4 regions of the Rossellomorea sp. NPDC071047 genome follow, and region 2 is predicted to be linked to each of the others. Evidence: riboswitches for the same ligand, from Rfam matches in the RefSeq annotation. Region 2 holds a riboswitch; each other region holds the start of a gene.

Region 1 (6,174 bases), on a different contig from region 2:
TTAGTTCATCTGAATTTATACAAATGGGTCATTTGCATCCACAATAATCGAATTTTCCCTGAAATAACACTTTACTAAATATTTCTAATGATTATTTACAGAGGGGAAACAACCGCCGAAAACAGTATGTCTGCGATGATTGTCGCTGTCTGCACACATCCCGGGTATAAGAAAAAAGGATATGCGACCGATTGTATGTCGAAGCTATGTCGTGATGTATTAGAAGAAGGAAAAGAACTGTGCTTATTCTATGATAATCCTGAAGCAGGAAAAATCTATAAGCGAATCGGATTCAAGGATATTGGCTATTGGTCAATGTATAAATTTTAGGCATAAAAAAGTTGACTCCCAACAAAGAGTCAACTTTTTCATTATGCTGCTACTTTCCGATTCCCAATTAACCTCGCCTGAACCAATCGTTGTCTTACAGTGATTCCAATCCAGCTTGCCAGGAATGCTTTGATAAGTCCAACTACGATAAATGGATATACACCTGCTGCCATTGCCTGATTCCAGCTAAGATCGGCTACAAATTTCAGTTGAATGGTACCCAGGATCAATGTAATGATCATTCCAACTGTATTGGCAATCATCGCCATTGGAATGGTAAATTTGGTTTTCTCAAGAATGAAGCCTGTAAAGAAAGCCGCTGCGATAAAGCCGAATATATAGCCTCCCGTAGGCCCGACCAGTACCTGTGCACCTCCGCTGAATCCTGCAAACACAGGAACACCTACTGCTCCCAGGGCTGCATAGCATACCATGGCGAACGCCCCATATCGGCTTCCAAGAATCGTCGCTGTAATTCCTACTGCTAATGTTTGCCCACTGATTGGAACGAGTGGCAGTGGAATTTCGATTTGAGCGAAAATCCCCGTAATCGCAGCAAAAATGGCACAGTGAATGATCACCCTTAGTTTTTCTCCGTTCACTTTCAAATCCCCCTTGTGTATGTAAACTATGTATAACATTAAGTTAACACAATTCAAAGGATTTTGGGAAGCTTATTTTTTCTCCTTTCCTTTAACTGAGGGCATAGACATTGCAGATTTTTTCTTTTGCCTGCCATTCTAAAGCTGTTTTTAATGAAACCCTCCCTTGAGGGAACTCATCAATCCCCTTTTCACTCACCAAGTAAAGGATGGTGCGATTTGGGTGAAGTTCATTAAATACTTGAATGATTCTTCCTATGGCTATGTATGGCATTTTCTTTTCTCTCCTTATGAGCAGGACGCAATTTCTTAAAACTGCGCCCTGCGTTTTGAAAAGGTGGAACGTAATCAGCTGCACCCGATCATATTGTCAATTAACCTTCCTTTTTCATGAGCATCTCTTCACGCACTTGTTCCGCCGCTTCCACCATGGTTTTAAGCGCTAAGACAGTCTCATCGATTCCACGTGTTTTCAAACCACAATCCGGATTGACCCAGAATAAATGGGGATCCAGCACTTCAAGAGCCCGATGTATATTACGGATTAATTCTGCACGCTTCGGCACCCGGGGACTGTGTATGTCATATACCCCCAGACCAATCCCTTTGTCATACGTATTGTCTTCAAACACATGGATCAATTCCCCATGACTTCTTGATGTTTCAATCGAAATCACATCAGCATCCAGATCACTGATGGCATCTATAATATCTTCAAAATCCGAATAGCACATATGAGTATGGACCTGGGTTTGGTTCTGTACAGATGAAGTGGCCAATTTGAAAGCATATACGGCAGCCTTAAGATACTCCTCCCAATTTTCACGCTTTAAAGGAAGCCCTTCCCTAAGTGCCGGTTCATCGACTTGTATCATGCGAATCCCATTGGCTTCTAATTCTTCTATCTCTTTTTGGAGAGACAGCGCGATTTGATTAGCTACTTCATAACGTGAAACATCGTTCCGAACAAATGACCAGTTTAGAATCGTGATAGGACCCGTTAACATCCCTTTAACCGGTTTATCCGTTAATGATTGAGCATATACGGTTTCTCTAACGGTCATAGGTTCTTTAAAATTCACATCACCATATATGAGCGGTGGCTTCACACATCTGGAACCGTATGATTGTACCCAGCCATACTTCGTAAATTGGAAACCTTCTAATTTCTCACCAAAGAATTCAACCATATCCGTCCGTTCGAATTCACCATGTACAAACACATCAAGGCCGATTTGTTCCTGAATTTCAATCCAGCGTTTGATTTCTGCATGAATATATCGTTGATACTCCCCATTAGAAAGTTCTCCCTTCCTCCACTTCATCCTCTGCCTTCTCACTTCCGGGGTTTGAGGAAAACTGCCGATTGTAGTGGTTGGTAGAAAAGGTAATGAAAAGTACTTGGCCTGTTCCAGTTTACGAATATGGAAAGAATCCCTTCTCCCGACATTATTGGGATGCAATTCTTCAACCTCTTCCTGCACATGTCTATTCTTACGCAACGGGGATTCGTTTAAATTCTTAATCGCCGTTACACTTTGAGCGATATCATCTTCTATTGTTTCGGCTCCGTAACAAATGCCTTTTGTTAAAATAGTGATTTCATGCAATTTCTCATCAGCAAATGATAGCGCGTCAATGAGAGGTGCCTCAAGTGTTTCTTCATTCTGCAAGGTTACAGGTACATGTAGTAAACTGCATGATGGCTGTATGATCAAGCGCTCACTCGGAACATAGCCTGCAATGACCGATAGACGTGAATGGGTATCAGCAAGATTGCTTCTCCAAATATTCCTGCCATCAAGAATGCCTGCTGCCAAGATTTTATCCTTAGGGAATCCGAATTTTTTCAGCGCCGCCAGATTATCATTACGATCATGCACAAAATCCATCCCTATGCCATCTACCGGGAGTGTTAACACCTGCTGGTACCTTTCCAAACTATCATAATAGGTTTGAAGGATGATCTTTAACCCGGGGCAGGACTCCTTAAGAATTTGATAGACTTCTTTGAATTGATCCATCTCTTCATCCCTGATGGAGGTACACAAAATCGGTTCATCCATTTGTACCCACTCTACACCCTCTTCCTGTAATTCACGCAATACCTCAGCATAAAGGGGGACAAATCGATCAACAAGGGTTCTATAATCACCGGTTTCATACCCCTTAGACAATTTAACAAAAGTGAAAGGACCTAAGATAACCGGTTTCCCTTTTACCCCTGTTTTTTCTTTTGCCTCTCTAAAGAAATGAAGAGGACGATTTTCCACCAACCGGGGTACGAGCCCATCAAGTTCAGGCACGAGATAGTGATAGTTGGTGTTAAACCATTTTGTCATTTCTAATGCCACCGCGTCCTTCGCGCCTCTGGCCATTTCGAAATACGTTTCAAGAGAAACCTTACCCCCACTATAATGAAACCTCTCGGGAACCAAGCCGAACATGACGGCTGTATCAAGCACATGATCATATAAGCTGAAATCTCCAACCGGAACCAGATCAATCCCCTGATCTAATTGCTTCTTCAAATGGTTGACTCGAATTTCCTCCATTTGTTCTAAAAAGGAATCCTTTTCAATCTTCCCTGCCCAAAATTGTTCCAGCGTCTTTTTCCATTCACGCTTTTCACCGATCCTTGGATATCCTAAATTCGAACTGATCACCTTACTCATTCATTCCTCACTCCTTATTCTGATAGGATTGTCATCAACTAAAAAATCTCCCTTTCAAATGGAAAGAGAGATTCATACGTATATCTAACTAGAGTCGAGACAAACTGGTTTTCTCAACACGCATTCCTCACCCCTCTCTATATCCACGTAGAGCATAAGCGCATACAACAGGCAGGTCTCCTGACTTAGGTTCACAGCTTCTTATCCCTTCCCATTTCAACAGAAATAGTGGTTGAATGATAAGTCGCTCCCCATCACAGTGGCGGGACCGTGCCGGATTTTCACCGGTCTTCCCTTTTAGCTGAGCATGACTCAGCACCTATTGCATTTGTCTATTTAATTTTTCTTTCATAAAAACGAAAAGCCCTCTCTTGAGATAGAGAGGGCTTCATGTTTATGAAAATCCTCTCTTATTTTCCAAAGCCATTTGCTTTGCAGGAATTAGCACCTTTTCAACACATCTGTTGAATGGTTGCCGGGTTTCACAGGGCCAGTCCCTCCACCTCTCTCAATAAGAGTTACACATATTTATTTACTATTCCGAAATTTGTACTAATCGTAGCACGGTACATAAAAGCTGTCAAAAGAAATTTAATCAATAGCTTACACTTTTCTAATAATAGGTACTTTCTACATAATGACATTTGATGCAAGATCTGGTTACATCAGTTTCATAGAAGACATGCCTGCAGTTTTCCTGAATGCTCTTCACTTCTTTTTCGAGTTGGATGACTCTCTGATTGAGCTTTACGATATCATTCTTCAATTTGAGTACATGACAAAGAGGTTCATCGATAGATGTTTGATCCATTTTCCACAAACTCCTTCGATTTTTCTTCCAATCCTTTTTCTATTTCCATTTGAGCTTCATCAAAGCTTTTCTCCTTCATACCCCTTATATCATGTGATATTCTCATTGAACAAAATTTCGGTCCGCACATGGAACAAAAATGGGCCGTTTTTGCCCCTTCTGCAGGAAGTGTTTCATCATGATACTCCCTTGCACGTTCCGGGTCCAGGGATAAATTAAATTGGTCATTCCATCTAAATTCAAATCGAGCCTTAGAAACGGCATTATCTCTTACTTGTGCCCCTGGATGCCCTTTCGCTAAATCCGCTGCATGTGCTGCTATTTTATAAGCAATGACACCCTCTCTCACATCATCTTTATTCGGTAATCCCAGATGCTCTTTCGGTGTTACATAGCACAGCATGGCTGTTCCAAACCAACCGATCATGGCAGCCCCGATGGCGGAAGTAATGTGATCATACCCGGGTGCAATATCTGTCGTTAATGGCCCCAGGGTATAAAAAGGAGCTTCATGACAGATTTCCATTTGCTTATCGACATTCTCTTTAATCATGTGCATCGGTACATGACCAGGGCCTTCAATCATCACCTGTACATCATGCTTCCAAGCAATTTGGGTTAGCTCGCCTAATGTTTCAAGCTCGGCAAACTGTGCTTCATCATTCGCATCCGCAATTGATCCGGGCCTTAAACCATCTCCTAAGGAAACGGAGATATCATAGGCTTTTAAAATCTTACATATATCTTCAAAATGTGAATAAAGAAAGTTCTCTTTATGATGGGCAAGACACCATTGTGCCATGATTGAACCTCCACGGGAAACAATGCCTGTTGTACGATCAGCCGTCAGATGAATATACCGCAATAATACACCTGCATGGATGGTGAAATAGTCGACACCCTGCTCCGCCTGTTCAATCAATGTATCCCTGTACACATCCCATGTAAGATTCTCAGCAATTCCATTTACTTTTTCAAGTGCTTGATAGATCGGTACCGTACCAACAGGGACAGGGGAGTTCCGAATGACCCACTCCCTTGTTGTATGAATGTTCTTACCTGTTGATAAGTCCATTATGGTATCGGCACCCCAACGAGTTGCCCACGTCATTTTCTCCACTTCTTCTTCAACGGAAGATGATACGGCAGAGTTTCCGATATTCGCGTTTATTTTCACATGAAAGTGGCGACCGATGATCATCGGTTCACATTCAGGATGATTGATATTAGCAGGAATGATGGCCCTGCCACTTGCTACTTCTTCTCTTACAAATGAAGGATCAACATTTTCCCGGATAGCGATGAACTCCATTTCCGGTGTAATGATCCCTTTTTTCGCATAGTGCATTTGTGTCACATTGCGACCCATTTTTGCCCGCATCGGGGTACGTTTGATAGGAGGGAACGACTCTACGTTTGTACGAGGACCGTCTCCTTTATAGCCGTTATCTTCCGGTTCGATTTCACGTCCCGGGTAAGCCGTGACATCCTGACGTTCCTGGATCCACTCTGTGCGAACGGAAGGTAATCCTTTATTAATATCGACTTGGTAACGCTCATCAGTATAAGGTCCGCTTGTATCGTATACACGAACCGGTTCATTCTCTTCCACGCCCAAGGTAAGATTCGTCCTACTCAGTTCAATTTCTCTCATCGGTACATGTATGTCTGGCCTTGACCCTCCGACATATACTTTTTTACTGTTTTCAAATTGGGATTTTAATTCGATTGCCACTTAACTTCTCCTCCTTTTGAT
Region 2 (6,174 bases):
AGCGGAGTGGATTTTTATTTATATGAAAAAGGATTTTTCCACGGTAAAGTACTGGTCATTGATCATCAATGGGCTGATATAGGTACAGCCAATTGGGATCCAAGGAGCTTCTACTTAAATGATGAAAGCAACTGCATCATTCGCGACGCAAAAGTTGCAGCCGAGCTAGAATCACTCATCCATAAAGATATTAATGATAGTAAAAAATTGAACATGAAGGCTTTTAATGAACTCCCTGCCTGGGAAAAAGCGCTCCGTAAAACTCCTGATTGGGTATATTATTATTTCTAGGAATAAAAATTTTTATTGATTAAGAAAATATGGTAAAGTGATTTCATATCTTATAAAGAATACACCTTACTGAAGAAAGGGATTGTCCATGAGCGAGCTCTTGTTTATATCTTTGTTTATTCTTTCGTTATTGGCTTTTAAGTTTTTTAACGTGTTAAAGAAGAAACATATTTCAAAGTCTCACAAGTCTGTAGCAGTTAGTATCGTGATCTTTTCTGTTATCGGCATGATGTTGACGGTCCTCTTTTATCTTCCCAATGCATCTTAAAGAAAGCAACGTCTATACACTGTTTTAAGATATAAGGATTAAACACACGGGAGAAGCGTTCTTGTGTGTTTTTTTGTTAATAAAGATTGGTGGTCACTAATGGACAGCTATACATAGTAAGAAATTGTTCATCTAAACTTAGCTGCTTTCTTTCGGCAGTGAATTTGGTATGATAAGAGAAGGTTTATTTGATGTAAGCAACATTGTGACTTAAGCATAAATTGTCGAACATATAAATGTACGAAGGGAAATAAAGGAGAATATAGATGAAAGCTGCAATGATTTTTGACATGGATGGAACGTTATTTCAAACGATCAGTATTCTTGAAGCATCACTTCATGATACGTTTCAACGACTTAGAGATGAAGGAATGTGGAGAGGGGATACACCTCTTGAAATATACAGAGAAATTATGGGTGTCCCTCTTTCTGTTGTGTGGAAAACACTTTTACCTCGTCATCCCTTACATATACATGGGAAAGTGAATGATATATTTCATGAAAAACTGATTGATAATATACAGAAAGGAAATGGTGCTCTCTACCCACATACGGAGGAAATATTAGCTTATTTATCAGGGAGGGGCTTTCCGATTTTTGTGGCAAGCAACGGATATCCTCATTATTTAAAGGCGATCATCGAGTCCTTTCATCTGGATCAATGGATTTTGGACTGCTACAGCATTCAGGAAATACATTCAGATGACAAAGGGGAGTTGATTCGAAAAATCAAAGAGGATCATAATCTGACACATGGGGTTGTGATTGGAGATAGATTGTCTGATTTTAAAGGAGCAGAGGCAAATCACTTTCTTTCGATAGGTTGTGCGTTTGATTTTTCTCAGGAAAAGGAATTAAGTGAAGCGGATATTGTGATTGGAGATCTATTGGAGGTTAAAGAGTATTTAGAGGTAATGAAATAAAGGAGGGATCGGGATGGAGGATGAAAAACTAGCAGTCTTCGATGAATATGGTAACAGACTTGGAGTAGCCAGTCGTTCCGAGGTACATAAAAAGGGATATTGGCATGAAACCTTTCATTGCTGGCTTGCGCATTTTGATGAATGTAGTGGAGAGACCAATATTTATTTCCAGCTGAGAAGTGATAAGAAAAAGGATTTCCCCCGCTTGCTTGATATTACGGCCGCTGGACATATCTTGTCACAGGAGAAGATTGAAGACGGTGTGAGAGAAGTTCATGAAGAGCTTGGACTTCATCTTACGATAGATGAACTTCAATCATTAGGAATCGTAAAAGGGGAGTTAATTCAACGGGATATGATTGATCGGGAACTAACTCACGTATTCCTGTATTCCAAGCCGGTTGCATATGACGAATTTCAACTTCAGTCAGAAGAAGTGTCCGGTATTTTCCGTTCGACTCTTCAAGACTTTAAAGCGCTCGTTCAACAAACGAAAGAGGAAATCGCCGTAGAAGGATTTCTTACTAATGAAACAGGGGAAAAGGACTTCATTAAGCAGAGGGTGAGTTACCATCACTTTGTTCCACATAAAAGATCCTACCTTCTTGAAATTATTGAGCGCATATCGGCTCATCTTTAGAAATTAATTCGTACTTCCCATGGTCAATATGGATAATTAAGGCTATTATAGTAATCTAGTACATACATAATGTGATAAGAGAGTAGGAGGACACACTTGAACGGCACAGCACATATGGCAATTGGAGCAGCAACAGGATTTATTGTGGCCAACTCATTTGGATCTGGTCCTGACATAACGGCCGCACTTGTGGCAATAGGCGGGGTATCCGGACTCATGCCTGATATGGATATTGACGGACAGCTTAGTAACAAGGTTACTTTTTCACCAAAAATGATCAGAGCAGTGGCACAAATCATTGGTTTTTTAATGATGGTATACAGCTATCTTGAAGGAATTGGGAAAGAACGATGGCTTGGTATAGGATATGGTGCTGGAATGATGATTCTCTCAAGTTTCATTACCCAGAGAAGAATGCTGATGATTACAGGCATCGGTGTGACAGCATGCGGTTGGCAGTTTAATGAAACATGGTTATGGTTGTTAGGTATCTATATTTTCATAGCCTCATTCGTTTCACATCGAAGTTATACTCATTCTGTACTTGGAATCGTATATTATGGCATGATTGCTCATTATTTAGAGTCATCTTTAATGATAGATGGGGTATTTGAAGCATGTGTAATCGGATATGCCAGTCATCTGATCGCGGATATGAAATTTCTTCCTTTCAATAAGAGAGGGATAAAGCTTTTCCTTCCCCTTTCTACCAAAGAACTCTAAAATGTGTTTACGCCCTCTTGACCATTATTTCCCGATACATTAAAATAATGGAAACACTTTAAATAGTTAAATGCGATGAGGAAGAAGAGTAGACGAACGAAACATTTCAGAGAGCTGATGGCTGGTGAGAATCAGTATGGTGAAATCGTTGAATGGGCTTTTGAGCATCCAGGCTGAAATTAAGTAGGTAATGGCGGAAGGTCTCACCGATAAAAGAGACGATGTATCGAAGGCGACTTCTGTACAGATGAGTGCGTTTACTGAAGTGTAAGCGAATGAAGGTGGCACCACGGGTTTCCCGTCCTTTTTTAGAGGACGAGAAGCCCTTTTTGTGTTGATTTTTATTATTTTAAGCGGGGGGAATTTTTATGGAAAAACAAATTCTGACGGGGATTAAACCAACTGGCTATATTCATTTGGGGAATTATATTGGTGCAATCAAACCGGCATTAAAATTGGCAGAGAACAAATCCTACAACGCAGCATATTTTGTGGCGGATTATCATGGTTTAACGAAGATACATGATAAGCATGAAATGAAAGAACTATCTTATGGAGTGGCAGCAGCTTGGTTAGCATTAGGTTTGAATCCTGATCGAGCGATCTTTTATCGTCAATCCGATGTACCTGAAATCTTTGAATTGAGTTGGATCCTGTCTTGTTTTGCACCGAAAGGATTAATGAACCGCGCTCACGCATATAAATCATTGGTCGAAGAAAATACAGAAACCGGCAAAGATGTTGATGCTGGAGTCAACATGGGATTATTCACTTATCCAATACTAATGGCAGCTGATATCCTCCTTTTTCAAACCGAGGTGGTCCCTGTTGGTAAAGATCAGATACAGCATGTTGAAATTGCACGAGACATAGCTGAAAGCTTTAACAAACAATATGGAGAAATATTTGTCATCCCTGAATATGTCATCCAAGAAGAATCGGCAGTTCTCCCGGGACTGGACGGACGTAAAATGAGTAAAAGTTATAACAACACCATTCCATTATTTGAAGAACCAAAAAAGCTTCAAAAATTAATCAATAAAATCAAAACAGATTCTTCACCCCCTGAAGAGCCCAAGGATCCTGACAGCTCCGTCATTTTTGCATTATATAAAGAATTTGCAACCTCCGATCAAGTTAAAGAAATGAGAGGGAGATTTCAAGAAGGAATAGGCTGGGGAGATGCGAAAAAAGAGCTATTCCAAGTAATGAATTCTTTTATCGAAGAACCAAGGTCGAAATATGAAGAACTGATGGCGAGTCCCCATATGCTGGATGGGATCTTACAAAATGGAGCAAAAAAAGCACGGGAAAAAACAATCCCATTCATGAAAGAGATTAAAAGGAAAATAGGTATTTATCATTGAAATAGAACAGGGTGGTGAAGGGCAAAGATCATTTTGTTTTTCAGATAATTCATAATTCTCATTGACATTTTTTCTTCTTTGTTATAAGTTATGGGAAAGTTATTTTTCACAAAATCATATAGTTTCTTATCAAGAGAGGTAGAGGGACTGGCCCGAAGACACCTCAGCAACCAGCCGCGAGTTTTGGTATGGTGCTAATTCCAGCAAGTTGATGTCAACTTGGACGATAAGAGGGAGAACGAACGCACAAAACCTTCTTATTTTCATTAAGAAGGTTTTTTTGTTTTTTCCCTTTTCGTAATCAGGATAGAAAAGGAGAGAAGAATGTTGAAAAAACACATTGACACAATACTTGTCCAGGCAGGAAATCGGAAAGATCCTGCAACGGGTGCCGTAAGCCTGCCCATTCATTTATCGACTGCCTATGAACATAAAGGGATTGGGCAATCGACAGGCTATGATTACACAAGAACAGGAAATCCAACCCGTGCCACCCTAGAAGATACCCTCACTCAATTGGAGGAAGGACACAGAGGGTTTGCCTTCAGCTCGGGGATGGCAGCGATTCAGGCAATCCTTAGCTTATTTTCAAGCGGGGATGAATTGATTGTTTCGAAAGACTTATACGGAGGGAGCTACCGTTTATTCGCGCAGTATGAAGCACAATATAGTATCAAATTTCATTTCGTCGATACAAGTGATACCGGCTCCATAGAAGAACAAATTTCTAAAAGAACAAAGGCAATCTTCGTTGAAACGCCAACCAATCCATTAATGAATGAAGCAAGTATTTCAGAGGTTGCTGGACTCGCTAAGCATAACGGATTGCTTCTAATTGTCGATAATACCTTCTACACACCTATTCTGCAGAAGCCACTTACTGAAGGAGCGGACATTGTTATTCATAGCGCCACGAAATACTTAGGGGGACATAATGACGTGCTGGCAGGTGTTGTGATTGTAAACACAGAGGAGTTGGGGGAAAGAATATTCACCATTCAAAATTCAATCGGCGCGGTTCTCGCCCCTTTTGATTGTTGGCTCTTATTAAGAGGAATGAAAACCCTTAGTCTCAGAATGGCTCAGCACGAAAAAAACGCAAGAAAATTAGCGGAGTATCTTGATTCGCATGACTGTGTAACAGACGTTTTATATCCGGGAAAAGGCGGCATGCTTTCCTTTCGTATCGCAAGGGAAGAATGGGTTGCTCCCTTTCTCCAACACTTAAAAATTATTACGTTTGCTGAAAGTTTAGGAGGGGTCGAAAGCTTTATCACCTATCCGGCTACTCAAACACATGCAGACATTCCAGAAGAAGAACGAAATAGGTTGGGTATCTGCAACAGACTCCTGCGGTTCTCTGTAGGCATTGAATTTATTGCTGACCTTATTGAAGACCTGGAGAATGTTTTTCAACAATTGGAGAAAGAGGTGCTTACGTATGAGTAAAAAACCGTTTTCACTTCAGACGTCACTCATTCATTCTCATGGATTTGATAAAGAAACAGGAGCGGTCTCTACACCGCTTCATCATGCTACAACCTTTCATCAACAGGATTTTGATCAATATGGAACGTATGACTACAGCCGTTCAGGAAATCCGACAAGAGAAACCGTTGAAGAAACGATCGCGGAATTGGAAGGAGGAGTAAGAGGTTTTGCCTTTTCATCTGGAATGGCGGCAATCTCAACAAGCTTCTTATTATTGTCGAGTGGAGATCATGTTCTCGTATCAGAAGAAGTGTACGGTGGGACATACAGAATGATTACAGAGGTCCTCACTAAGTTTGGAATTGAATATTCATTTGTGAACATGAAGGATCTACATGAAGTAGCTTGTTCAATCAAGCACAATACGAAAGTGATTTATATGGAGACACCATCCAATCCGCTTCTGAATATCACCGATATTGAAGGAGTCGTTAAGCTTGCCAAGGCGAATGGATGTTTAACGTTTCTTGA
Region 3 (6,174 bases), on a different contig from region 2:
CCGCAGGCTTGCCGAGGAGGCTCACGGGCTACCCGCGGAAAGCGTAGTCTTGCACGGAAATCATTAGCGGTATTAAGAACCCACACTTCTATTATTCTTCTTTATACCGTGGTTTTTTAGTTTTGCCCAGTCTCTTTTACGTATTTTCATTGGCAGAAGGATAGAATTTACTTTCGATTTTCTTATATTCCCTTAGGTTTTCAGTGAGACGTGCCAGCTTATGAACCTCTTGAAGAAGAAAGGTTTTATCTAATTCGTATATGACCTCCCTTTCAATATGATCAATGGTATTACAGGCAAATTCCCATATGTCCTTGTGTTTGGATGGCTGGATGGATTCGGCAATGAGTGCCAGTGCCCGCACAATGTCAGTAATGATTAAATGATTGTCTTTGGCATAATGTCGAATATAGCCAAACCCGCGGTACAAGTAATAATCAAATGCTTCGGACTGGAGAATAACCCGGACTCTTCCCTCCCGGTCGATCAAATAAGGAGTGAAGGATAAGTGATCCTCCACCGTCAGCATAAGGTCAGCCATCTGATCAATCGTATTAGAGGCCGTTTTTGGATCATCATTCCCGAGTGCTTTGATCGCCACTTCAGCCAGCTTGTGAATCCCCATTTGCAGGTCCTGGATTTCGGTCTCTTTATGCCCCATTTCAATGAAAGTGAGATAGAAACCATCCGAAATATCGTTGGTCTCAGGTCCCCAAATACTCATGATTTTATTGCCGGCCAATATATAATCTCCGACTTTGTAATGAAGCTGAATGATGAGGTTATCCTGCATAGCCCGTTCGATTATTCCATGGAAATCGATTAACTGAATATAGCCTGATTCCCTTGCCTGTAAGTGAATGATGTTCTCCTTCTCATTCTCCATAAGGTCGCCATTTTCTGTTGTTCGATGGGTTTCTAAATCATTTTTTAACGTCTGATTGATCATCACTTCAGATACCTGCTTCATATTGTACGTAATATTGTGCACCTGCATCCAGGTGGAAGCATGGTTAATGAAGAAGATAAATGTGACAGCAGTAAGGAATGCAAGTCCGATTGTCATGATCGGCGCAGCAACGAACAGTTCCTCCTTTGAGTCTCCGATAAAAAGAAAGAGGAGCAGTACATATACAAAACTGCCATTAAAGATACCAAGGGCATGCTGTGTTTGTTTGTCCGAAATGAAGTCCAGGAGCATCCTGGGGGAAAATTGACCACTGAACATAGTGAGTACAACAAGCAGTGAATTCAAGGTGAAAGCACTGAGCGTCAGGATAGCCCCGATGAGTGTACTGACAAGCATGCGTGTAACAGATGCATCCATACTTAAGAAATCGGATGTATACTGAGAGATGTCGGCATACAGATCTATATAGAGGGTGAGTGCTACAAGCAGTATGGAAAAACAAATATAAAAGAACGGCATATACCATATGGTCAACCGAATCTCACGCATTCTCTGTCGTTTGGACATAACCATATATTTTCTGATGGATAAGGGGAGCATTTTTTTCAACATAATTGATCTGTTTCCTTTCAATAAAGGGATATGGATTAGTTTTCCCTGCCAGAACATGTTAAAACGTCTCTTTGCAAAATAGATTTATAGGTTCTTAGACGATGCTGAATTTCAAGTAAACCGATCGGAAATATAATCGTCTATGATATTTGAAAGAATTTTTTAAAAATACTAAAAATAGTATTGACGAGGGAATAAATCCCCTTTATAATCCAATTCATACTCAAATAGCAAGTAATACCAAAACGAAACATTATATCTCTTATCAAGAGCGGCGGAGGGATAGGCCCGATGAAGCCCGGCAACCTGCAGGATCAGACTGCAAAGGTGCCAATTCCTACAGATTCGATAGGATCTGGAAGATAAGGGGAGGAGCATGCTCATTTAGCCCTCTTCTTAAAAGAAGAGGGCTTTTCTGTATACCTTTTTCTTTTCCGCTCGCATTCCTCAAGTGGATCTTCAACTGTAATGAAATATTCTTGCGTATCAAGTGGAAAATCGATAAAAGGAGGCTGAATGATGTCAGCGATTAATGTGGCACTTCTGGGGTTCGGAACAGTAGGGCAAGGGGTCTGTGAAGCAATCGATACTCATCAGGACAGATTGAAAGAAGTACTGGGTAAAGAGGTGAAGGTAAAGGCAATCCTTATTAAAGATCCCACAAAGGAGCGAAGGATTGAATCATCCATCAACGTCACAACGGATTTCCAAGAAATCCTGGATATCACGGACCTGCACGTTATCTTTGAAGCGATCGTGGGGGAAGAACCGAGCTATACGTATTTAACACAAGCCATTGAGAAGGGGATTCATATTGTCACGGCCAATAAAGCGATGTTTGCCAAATATGGTCCTGAGCTATTGGAGAAGGCGAAAAGGAAGGGAGTATCGGTCGGATTTGAAGCGACGACAGCCGGAGGGATTCCTGTGATCGGCAGTATCAGGCAGCTTCTGAAGGTGAATGAGATCAGACAAATTCAAGGGATTCTGAATGGGACGTCCAACTTCATATTATCTCAAATGAGAAAAAGAGGTCTTGCCTTTGATACAGCCTTAAAGATTTCTCAGGAGAAAGGATACGCAGAAGCCGACCCGACAAATGACATCGAAGGACATGATGCATTCTATAAATTGCTTATTTTAAGTCAAACGGCCTTTGGCAGACAGCCCGATTGGAAAAATATTCGACGAAAGGGGATTTCCCATCTGACTGCAGAATGGCTCCAGGCAGCGGAATCCTTTCGACTACGGTTTAAGCATGTAGGTTCTCTCCGGCGGGATTCCATCGATCATATCAAAGGAGAAGTAGAGCCTATCCTTGTCCATCATACCCATCCTTTTTACGGAGTGGAGGATGTGGAAAATGCCATATCCCTAAAGGGTAGTCTTGTAGGAAGGATCACCCTGCTTGGTCCAGGCGCTGGAAAATTGCCTACGGGAAGCGCCATGGTAGAGGATTTTCTGTCGTTGATAGAGAGAAAGTATACAGACTCTGCCGAAAGTACCGTGAATACGGGAGAGGTCCTTGATGAGAGCAGCCACCAGTGGGTCTTAAGAATCCGTGAAAATGATGAGTATCAAAACTGGATCCCGTCGTTCATATTAAAGGATCGTATTCAACTGGGCGATTACTTGTACGTATTTGTTGAAGGAAGGAAAGAGACACTGGAATCGCTCCTTGGGACACACGACCATATCCAAGCTGTTCCTATTTTAAAAGAAATTCCGTTGGAAAATGAAGTGAAAACTGGCGTTGGAGTTTCTTAGAAGTAATCTTTAATAAATAAGATCTGATGGAAAGTAGGGGTAGCATTGAGTATGATCGTTCAGAAGTTTGGTGGAACCTCTGTTGGTTCTACAGATCGAATCAAGCGCATGGTCTTTCATGTCATGAAAGAAAGAGAAAGAGGTCATGATGTAGTCGTAGTGGTATCAGCTATGAACAAAACCACTGATACACTTGTAAGATTGGCAGGTGAACTCACCGCAGAGGCAAGTAAGAGAGAAATGGATATGCTCTTAAGTACCGGAGAGCAGGTGACGATCTCCCTTTTGACAATGGCCCTGCAACAGAAGGGGCTGGAAGCCGTATCCCTGACAGGTAGACAGGCGGGAATTCAAACCGATGGAGTATTCGGGAATGCCAAGATTACCTCAATCGATACCGATCGGATAAAATCGGAGTTATCAAAAGGACGGATCGTCGTGGTAGCAGGATTCCAAGGGATCACTGATAAAGGAGAAGTGACTACATTAGGCAGGGGTGGTTCCGATACGACGGCAGCTGCTCTGGCAGCCGCATTAAAAGCGGATAGGTGTGATATTTATACGGATGTAGACGGGGTGTATACGTCGGATCCGCGAATCGTTCCCCGGGCAGCCAAAATTGACACCCTCTCCTATGATGAGATGCTGCGTTTTGCCACCATGGGAGCTGGTGTCCTGCATCCAAGGGCGATTAAACATGCGAGGGAACATCAGGTGCCTCTTGTGGTTTGTTCCAGTTTGAATGAGGGGCGTGGTACCGTCATTAGTGGGAGAACACAGATGAATGCTCCTATTGTGGGAGTAGCCTATCATAGTGATATCTCTGTTCTGACAATAATAGACTGTAATGGTGGGGAGTCACTGATTCTTTATGATCTCGATTCCCATCATATTGAGACAGAAATCATTAAATACGAGGAAAACCTTGTTCTTATCGTTAAAGATCAGGATTTTCATGAAGTGAAAAGAATCGTCGGACAATATAACCAGGCATACTCTCATTTAGAGGAAAGAAAGGACCTGTCTAAGGTATCCGTGATCGGTCAAATCAACTCTTCACAAGAGGTAAGAGAAAAGGTTACCAACGTTTTTCATGACTACCATATTGCAAAGGCGTCCATTTGGGAATCCCCTGTAGGATTAAGTACACTGGTTGATAGATGCGATGTAGAAAAAGCAGCAAGAGTCCTTCATATGCACTTCGGTCTGGACTATGTGGAAACAAGGAGAGCTGTTTTGTAAAAGGAAAAAGTGTATAGGAGCCTATACACTTTTTTTACTTATGGACTGATCAAAACAGGTGTACCGATTGGAACGATTCCCGCTAACTCCTCAACGTCTTTGTTATACATTCGAATACATCCTTTGGACACGGCATTTCCAATCGAGCTTGGGTCATTGGTTCCATGAATCCCGTAACTTTCTTTCGATAGACTCATCCACATCGTTCCAAAAGGTCCGCCTGGATTTGGTGCTTTGTTAATGATGATAAATTCCCCAATGGGGGTCTCAAAGAGCACTCTCCCCACTGCGATGGGATACTGCTTGATTTGAACCCCATCCTTGAACAAACGCAGCCACCGGTTGTTAACAGAAACCTGAATGCGGTAAGGGTTATTGGTTGTATCAGGAATCCCTGGTATCGTAATCGTTTGTCCTGGATAAATCACATCTGGATTGATACCGGGATTGGCATTAAGTATGGCAGGTAACGGGGTTCTGTAATCTCTTGAAATTTGACTCAGTGTTTCTCCCACTTTGACTGTGTGAATCAGCTCAAACACCTCCCCATTTCACTCTCCCTCTATCCTATGTAGGTGAGAGAAAGTCGTTCGAGAAGATGTGAAGTGAAAAAGCCTGCGCCTCTTAGAATGAAAGAGGAGACAGGCCTACATTTAACGTTATTGAGGCATGTTTTGTTGTGGAACGGTTGTATAGCTTTGGAGCATAAGGGTCATATCCTGGTCGTTTAATTGAGGGACCTGATAATAGCCGTGCTTATTTTGATAAAGGAAAATCTCATAGCTCATTTCAATGAAATTCGGGACGCTGTCAGCTACGACACGCCGTAATACAGGGTTTGTCATCTCAAGTGCCGTCATGGCAAGAAGCATGGCCAATGACTTGGTTTGTCCAAGCATATAAGCAGACAGGCCTTTATCGGAAAGGTCGTTGACCGATTGATTCGGTTTTTTAGGTGCTCCGGGCTTGATACCGTATGTGGTGGTATTGGTTTGAGTCATTTTGTATTGTTGGGTAGGAACGATGGGGTCATGCCCTGTCGAGAAGCTGCCCACAATCGTATTATACATAGTCGTGACGAATGTTGACTGGCGCTTTAGTATATCCTTCAGTTCCGGATCCTGAATGTGCTGATCATACATTTGATACTGATCGAGCATGCTGATGATCCCTGCTATGATCTCATGGGCATCAAAGAGCTCATGGCCTCCATGGTTTTTACTTTGAGTGTTCATCATACTCGGCGGTATCTGAGTTCCTGGTGGTGTCATATTTGATTGTTGTCCTTGGTTTTGCATCTTTTTTCCTCCTTGAAAATAGCATCGATGATTAGAATATCCTTATTAAGCACAATTATGTATTTCGGTTTAATACTTGGCAGCCTGTCCGAATACAATAGGAAGAAGTCAATTTGAAGGTGGTTGAAGATGAGTGTATTCATAAGCTATATCATTTTGGGATTGTCGCTTTCTGCCCCTATGGGACCGATAAATGCCGCTCAATTGGACAAGGGGATCCGCTTCGGCTTTTTCCATGCCTGGCTTGTGGGGGTGGGGGGAATGGTAGCGGATGGGATCTTTATGCTTCTGATTTATTTCGGAGTCTCTCAATTTATTGATACACCGGTCATTAAATTGTTCTTG
Region 4 (6,174 bases), on a different contig from region 2:
AAAGTTTCATTATTCACGCTTAGTTTTCTTGCTTTTTCAATGAAAAGTGTGTCAATATTAGGTTGTATAACTAGCATTTGGAGGGATAGAGAATGAGTACACCGAAAGAACTTCGTTATTCAGAAGAACATGAGTGGGTCAAGGTTGAAGGGGAAAATGTACGCGTAGGAATCACATCATTTGCACAATCTGAACTGGGCGATATCGTATTCGTTGAATTACCAGAGGTTGGAGATGAGATCAAAGCGGACGAACCATTCGGTAGTGTTGAATCGGTTAAAACCGTTTCCGAGCTATATGCACCTGTATCTGGTAAGGTGGTAGAAGTGAATGAAGAGCTATCGGATAGCCCTGAATTCGTAAACGAATCACCTTATGAAAAAGCATGGATGATCGTTGTTGAACCAACAGATGCTGGAGAAGTAGACAAACTTATGACAGCTGAACAGTATGACGAAATGATTAATGAAGGATAATTTCTACCATGCACCTTGAGAATTTCTCAAGGTGTTTTGTTTTTTATTTTGGGTATCATATGAGTAGACGTTTTTTTAAAAAAGCTCTTTTCGCAACGATTGTTTTCTTTTAATAAAATGCCTGGGCTCTGTCAATCAGATCTTTAAGAGGAATTCGTTTCACTCGAGAAGCTAAAATCGACACTACAAACTTTAAAAAAAGCAATTTTTAATACGTGCCAGGCATTTATATAGTCTATATTAAGAAACTCAAGCTTTGAAAGTTGATTGGAGCGTAAGGTGCTCGACTCCTGCGGGAAATAGCGGGAAAGTTGAGACCCCACAGGGCAAAGCCCGAGGAGGCTCAACTCACGCCCCGCGGAAAGCGAGCACCTGGAGCGGAAATCAACCATTACTCGCTATTTTCTAAAAACAACAAAGTTTACTAAAAGAGCCTTCAATAAAGAAAGGATGAATACGTATGGTACTTGAACCAAGGAAATTAGATGTAACCAATAGAGTGACAGGAAAACTTAAAGATGGTGAAGTAGAACTATATTTGGATAATCAGCCGATCGGCAGAATGGCTTTGCCTCTTGACGGAATCACCATGGAGCCGAACTTTGAAGCAAAAGAAAATAAAATTTATCAAAGCTACACTTCTACAGAAGGCGATCAAGCAAGATACACCGATTGTGATGAGGGTGGCTGGTGTTAGAGAGGCTCGTGATGCCAGATTCATTTACGAATCTGGCATCATTTGTATAAAATTGATGGTCTATGCAAACCACTTGCACTTTTTTTTATAAACATGAGAAAATATAAGTAGAAAGTGGACATCATCTCTTGTTATTTGAATATACTATCGTAATCTTATTTATGAAAGATAAGGTGATGATCATGATGGAACTTGACGAAAAAGTAATCATTGTCGAAGGGACGACAGACAAACGAAAAGTAAGGGATATCATTAAAGAACCGATTGAAATTATTTGTACAAACGGGACCATTAGCATTACGAAAATGGACGAACTCATTGATGCTTTATTGGAAAGGGATGTCTATATATTAGTAGATGCTGATGATGCAGGTGAAAAACTGCGTAAGCAATTTAAACGTGAGTTTCCTGAAGCTGAACATTTGTATATTGATCGAATGTACAAGGAAGTGGCCGCAGCTCCGGAGTATCACCTCGCATCCGTCCTTATTGGAGCTAATATAGACGTTCATAAAGAATTTCTAGGAAAAAGGATGATCTAGTTTTGATTGAGGTAAGTAGTACCGAAACTTTAAAACAATCGATTGAAGACCATGCGTTCGAAGCTGTTTATCTATATACACCGATGTGTGGTACCTGTCAGGTGGCAAGCAAGATGATTGACGTAGTGGAGAAGCTTCCACAATCCTTTCATTTTTTGAAGGCCAACCTGAATTACTTGCCCCAATTTGCAGAAGAGCAATCCATCGAAAGTGTACCCTGTCTACTTTTATTTAAAGATGGCGTCGAACAGGAAAGGATTTATGCCTTTCAATCCGTGCCATTTTTATATGAAACCTTAAACAAAACCGCGGATAGCTAGAGGGATAAGAGACCTTTTGGGAGAAGGTCTTTTTTATTTGTCTAAATTCACCTATTTTTCTATGAAATCCAATTATAGAACGATTTTCTTTCTACATACGAAGACATATTTCTCGGGAAATGTTGCGAATGACATCATTTTTTGACTGGTTATCATCCAAATTCTTACTGTTCGACAAATTAGATGGACCTGTTCAAAACATGTCGAGAAAGTATAAGAGGGGAAAATACCTAAAAGTGGAATTGTTATTATATAGAAGTTTCACTGGGAGGGTATTCATGCGAATAAATTTAGAGGGATTAGTAGATCAATGTCATTCAAGGTATCACTTACGACTCTTATTTCCAGATAGCCCGTTTATTCTTCAGTTTGATTGTGGGAAAAATTTGTACGGTATTTCGATTTCGAGTAAGGGATGCACAGTGTTGGATGAATTGGATAGGGATGCTCATTTCGTCATTGAAGGAATGGAGGAAACAGTGATTTCTCTACTTATGGGGGAAGAACGGTTGTCTCAACTGATTGAGGACGGATCCCTGGAAGTAAGGGGAGGATATCGTCCGCTATTATTTGTGGAGTCAGTTCTTTGGCTAACAAGATCCAGAGAAAAAGAGCCGGTTGAAGTTTAAACATCAAGTAGCAAAAAAATAATTGACACACTCTATATCCGGTGATAGAATCTCTCTTGTAGCAAATTTTCAGAGTCTTTAACTATTCCAAATAATTTAATAATATACTTTACTCTTATTTAGAGAGGTGGAGGGACGTGCCCTATGAAGCCCGGCAACCGTCAATGAAAATTGAAATGGTGCCAATTCACTCAAAGCATTTGCTTTGAAAGATGAGAGAAAGGATAGTCCTATATGATTATGCCTTTCTGCTTATCGCAGGAAGGCATTTTTTTGCTTTTAGAAAAAGGAGCATGAAACATCAGGTAAGTACAACTATAATTCTGATTAAACAGGTCGTTTTACTCCGAAAGAAGGTGGAATACAACATGATTACCATTTCAGATGTGAAGAAAATATATCAATCAAAATCGGGTCCGATCTCAGCCGTTGATGGGGTCAATATTGATATTGCCCAAGGAGAAATTTTTGGAGTGATTGGCTATAGTGGGGCAGGTAAGAGTACGCTGATCCGGATGCTTAATGGTCTTGAAGTTCCTACAGATGGAATAGTGGATGTGAATGGCCAAATCGTTTCCCAGGTAAAGGGGAAGCAGCTGAGGGAAGCAAGACAGTCAATAGGCATGATTTTTCAACACTTTAATCTCCTTTGGTCTCGTACTGTATTAGAAAATATCCAGTTTCCATTAGAAATTGCTGGAGTATCAAAGAAAGAGAGAGTCCAAAGAGCTAATGAATTATTAAAGCTTGTAGGCTTGGAAGGCAGAGGAGATGCCTATCCGTCTCAACTGAGCGGCGGACAGAAACAACGAGTGGGGATTGCAAGATCCCTTGCTAACAATCCCGATGTCCTTCTATGTGATGAAGCTACTTCCGCTTTAGATCCACAAACAACCGATTCAATCCTTGATTTATTGGTGGATATTAATAAACGCTTAGGGCTGACAATTGTCCTGATCACTCATGAAATGCATGTGATTCAGAAGATCTGTCACCGGGTTGCAGTCATGGAACAGGGAAAAGTCGTGGAACTCGGGGATGTATTGGAAGTGTTCCGAAATCCACAAGAGCAAGTGACAAAGCGTTTCGTGAGAGAAGTCTCTGAAGTAAAGGAAACGGGTGAAACCATTGATCACCTACTGACGCAATATCCTAATGGAAAAGTACTGAAATTTACTTTTGTAGGTGAATCAACTGAGCAGCCGCTCATCACCACCCTGATAAGAAAGTTTGACTTGGATGTAAACATCCTGCAAGGACAAATCTCCCAAACCCAAAAAGGTGCCTATGGAACGTTATTTGTTCACCTCGATGGGGATGAACAAACCATCAAAGATGCATTAGCGTATGCTCAAACGCAACTGGTTCAAGTGGAGGTGGTGAGAGGATGATCGAAAATTTATTTCCAAATGTAGATTGGGAGAAGATGTGGGAAGCAACCCTCGAAACCCTGTATATGACCGGTATGTCTGTATTGATTACCTTTGTACTCGGAATGATCCTTGGGATTTTGCTCTTCCTTACTTCTAAGGACAATCTATGGGATAACAAACTGACATATACGATTACAAGTGCAGTCGTAAATGTGTTCAGATCGATTCCCTTCATTATATTGATCGTGTTGTTGATTCCGTTCACCAAGTTTTTATTGGATACAATCCGTGGAGCGAATGCAGCTCTGCCGGCACTGATTATCGGAGCTGCTCCGTTTTACGCCCGTATGGTAGAAATAGCTTTAAGAGAAGTGAACAAAGGCGTTATCGAAGCCGCGAAAGCGATGGGGGCAAAGACTAGCACAATTATATGGAAAGTACTCATACCAGAATCCATGCCGGCTTTGATTTCAGGAATTACGGTGACTGCCATCGCCCTTGTCGGATACACGGCAATGGCCGGGGTCATCGGAGCTGGCGGACTTGGGAATTTAGCTTATTTAGATGGCTTTCAACGAAGCAGGGAAGACGTGACGATGGCCGCAACCATTATGATTTTACTCATTGTGTTTGCGATTCAGATACTGGGTGATTTCTTTACAAATAAATTAGATAAACGATAGAAGGAGAGAAATTAAATGAAAAAATGGGTAGCAGGAGTTATAGCAGCAACAAGTATTTTTGGGTTGGCCGCATGTGGAAGTGATTCAGGTTCTGGAAAAGATGAAAAGGAATTGGTAGTAGGAGCTTCTAATATTCCACACGCTGAAATCCTTGAAAAAGTGAAGCCTGTCTTAGAAGAAAAAGGGATCGACTTGCAAATTGAAACGTATCAGGACTATATCCTCCCTAATAAAGATCTGGATAATGGTGATATTGACGCAAACTATTTCCAAACCACGCCTTATATGGACTTGCAAATGAAAGAAAATGAATATGATTTTGTCAATGCAGGCGGAATTCATATTGAGCCGATCGGCGTTTATTCTAAGAAATACAAATCTCTAGAGGAGCTTCCTGAAGGTGCTACCATCTTAATGAGTAACTCTGTATCGGATCATGGACGTATCCTTACATTATTAGAGAAAAAAGGTCTCATCACGTTAAAGGATGGGGTGGAAAATACGCAGGCCCAACTTGAAGACATCAAGGAAAACCCTAGAAACCTTCAATTTGATTATGAGTACGAAGCAGCCCTTCTCCCACAAATGTATGAAAACGAAGAAGGGGACGCGGTCGTAATCAATTCTAACTATGCCATTGATGCAGGGTTGAAGCCCCTTGAAGATTCAATTGCCATTGAAGATAGTAACTCTCCTTATGTGAATGTGATTGCAGTTAACAAAGGTGATGAAAGTAAAGAGGAAGTAAAAGCTTTAGTGGAAGCATTGCGTTCAAAGGAAATACAGGACTTCATCAATGAAGAATGGGATGGAGCTGTAGTGCCGGTAAGTGAATAAGGTGAGCAAACCTGATTCTGTCACTGTACAGAATCAGGTTTTTTTCATTGTAAGGTCTCCCCAAATTTTTAACATAAACATTTCCTTATTGGTTCATACTATTTTCGATGAATCTATTTCAGAAATGGAGCTGAATGAAATGCAGATGGAACCAAGAAATACAACAGAAGCTGCCCTTCATGATTATAAAATGGGACTTGGGATCTTCACGGAAAAAATGCCTGAGCTGGCTGAACAGTATAATACGTTCACTGAGCACTGCTTTAGAGAAGGAGTTCTTTCTAAAAAAGAAAAGCAATTGATCGCGTTAGGAATCAGCCTCTATTCCCAGGATGAATATTGCATCATCTACCACACCAAAGGTTGCCTTGATCAAGGGTGTACAGAAGAAGAAATCCTTGAAGCAATCGGAGTAACGGCTGCATTTGGAGGCGGAGCGGTCATGAGTCAGGCCGTCACATTAATCCAGCAATCCATTCAGGATTTAAATCAGTTAAAACAATAAGTGAAGGATGAAATCGAGGGGGAGAAATTCTCCTTGATTTTTTTGTTGAATTTAGTGTTTGAACAAGGCTTTTTACTCAATTACATAAAATCTGCCTGGGCTTTGTCAATTT

Evidence for each region. Region 2 has a riboswitch for S-adenosylmethionine ahead of ACQKFO_RS05845 (methionine biosynthesis PLP-dependent protein). Riboswitches for the same ligand answer to the same signal wherever they lie in the genome.
Region 1: another riboswitch for S-adenosylmethionine. It lies ahead of metE (5-methyltetrahydropteroyltriglutamate--homocysteine S-methyltransferase); the one in region 2 lies ahead of ACQKFO_RS05845 (methionine biosynthesis PLP-dependent protein).
Region 3: another riboswitch for S-adenosylmethionine. It lies ahead of ACQKFO_RS13095 (homoserine dehydrogenase); the one in region 2 lies ahead of ACQKFO_RS05845 (methionine biosynthesis PLP-dependent protein).
Region 4: another riboswitch for S-adenosylmethionine. It lies ahead of ACQKFO_RS12675 (methionine ABC transporter ATP-binding protein); the one in region 2 lies ahead of ACQKFO_RS05845 (methionine biosynthesis PLP-dependent protein).

The regions. Positions count from the first base shown of each region.
Region 1 is NZ_JBNNJT010000006.1:325,111-331,284, forward strand. Features, by position in the region: partial or broken gene ACQKFO_RS20030 (GNAT family N-acetyltransferase) at 109-330, shown strand; gene ACQKFO_RS20035 (biotin transporter BioY) at 372-938, opposite strand; gene ACQKFO_RS20040 (hypothetical protein) at 1,024-1,206, opposite strand; gene metE (5-methyltetrahydropteroyltriglutamate--homocysteine S-methyltransferase) at 1,307-3,607, opposite strand; cobalamin riboswitch at 3,761-3,945, opposite strand; SAM riboswitch class I at 4,015-4,125, opposite strand; gene ACQKFO_RS20050 (hypothetical protein) at 4,221-4,418, opposite strand; gene thiC (phosphomethylpyrimidine synthase ThiC) at 4,396-6,153, opposite strand.
Region 2 is NZ_JBNNJT010000001.1:1,115,270-1,121,443, reverse strand. Features, by position in the region: gene cls (cardiolipin synthase) at 1-291, shown strand, start outside; gene ACQKFO_RS05865 (HAD hydrolase-like protein) at 826-1,482, shown strand; gene ACQKFO_RS05860 (NUDIX hydrolase) at 1,496-2,122, shown strand; gene ACQKFO_RS05855 (metal-dependent hydrolase) at 2,219-2,845, shown strand; T-box leader at 2,912-3,154, shown strand; gene ACQKFO_RS05850 (tryptophan--tRNA ligase) at 3,214-4,212, shown strand; SAM riboswitch class I at 4,336-4,445, shown strand; gene ACQKFO_RS05845 (methionine biosynthesis PLP-dependent protein) at 4,537-5,661, shown strand; gene metC (cystathionine beta-lyase) at 5,654-6,174, shown strand, end outside.
Region 3 is NZ_JBNNJT010000003.1:200,203-206,376, reverse strand. Features, by position in the region: gene ACQKFO_RS13100 (DUF2254 domain-containing protein) at 137-1,522, opposite strand; SAM riboswitch class I at 1,782-1,891, shown strand; gene ACQKFO_RS13095 (homoserine dehydrogenase) at 2,042-3,289, shown strand; gene ACQKFO_RS13090 (aspartate kinase) at 3,335-4,531, shown strand; gene ACQKFO_RS13085 (L,D-transpeptidase family protein) at 4,570-5,064, opposite strand; gene ACQKFO_RS13080 (spore coat protein) at 5,191-5,829, opposite strand; gene ACQKFO_RS13075 (LysE family transporter) at 5,959-6,174, shown strand, end outside.
Region 4 is NZ_JBNNJT010000003.1:121,734-127,907, reverse strand. Features, by position in the region: gene gcvH (glycine cleavage system protein GcvH) at 93-476, shown strand; gene ACQKFO_RS12695 (YusG family protein) at 937-1,173, shown strand; gene ACQKFO_RS12690 (toprim domain-containing protein) at 1,356-1,715, shown strand; gene ACQKFO_RS12685 (thioredoxin family protein) at 1,721-2,035, shown strand; gene ACQKFO_RS12680 (SCP2 sterol-binding domain-containing protein) at 2,314-2,664, shown strand; SAM riboswitch class I at 2,777-2,883, shown strand; gene ACQKFO_RS12675 (methionine ABC transporter ATP-binding protein) at 3,033-4,055, shown strand; gene ACQKFO_RS12670 (methionine ABC transporter permease) at 4,052-4,720, shown strand; gene ACQKFO_RS12665 (MetQ/NlpA family ABC transporter substrate-binding protein) at 4,736-5,557, shown strand; gene ACQKFO_RS12660 (carboxymuconolactone decarboxylase family protein) at 5,697-6,062, shown strand.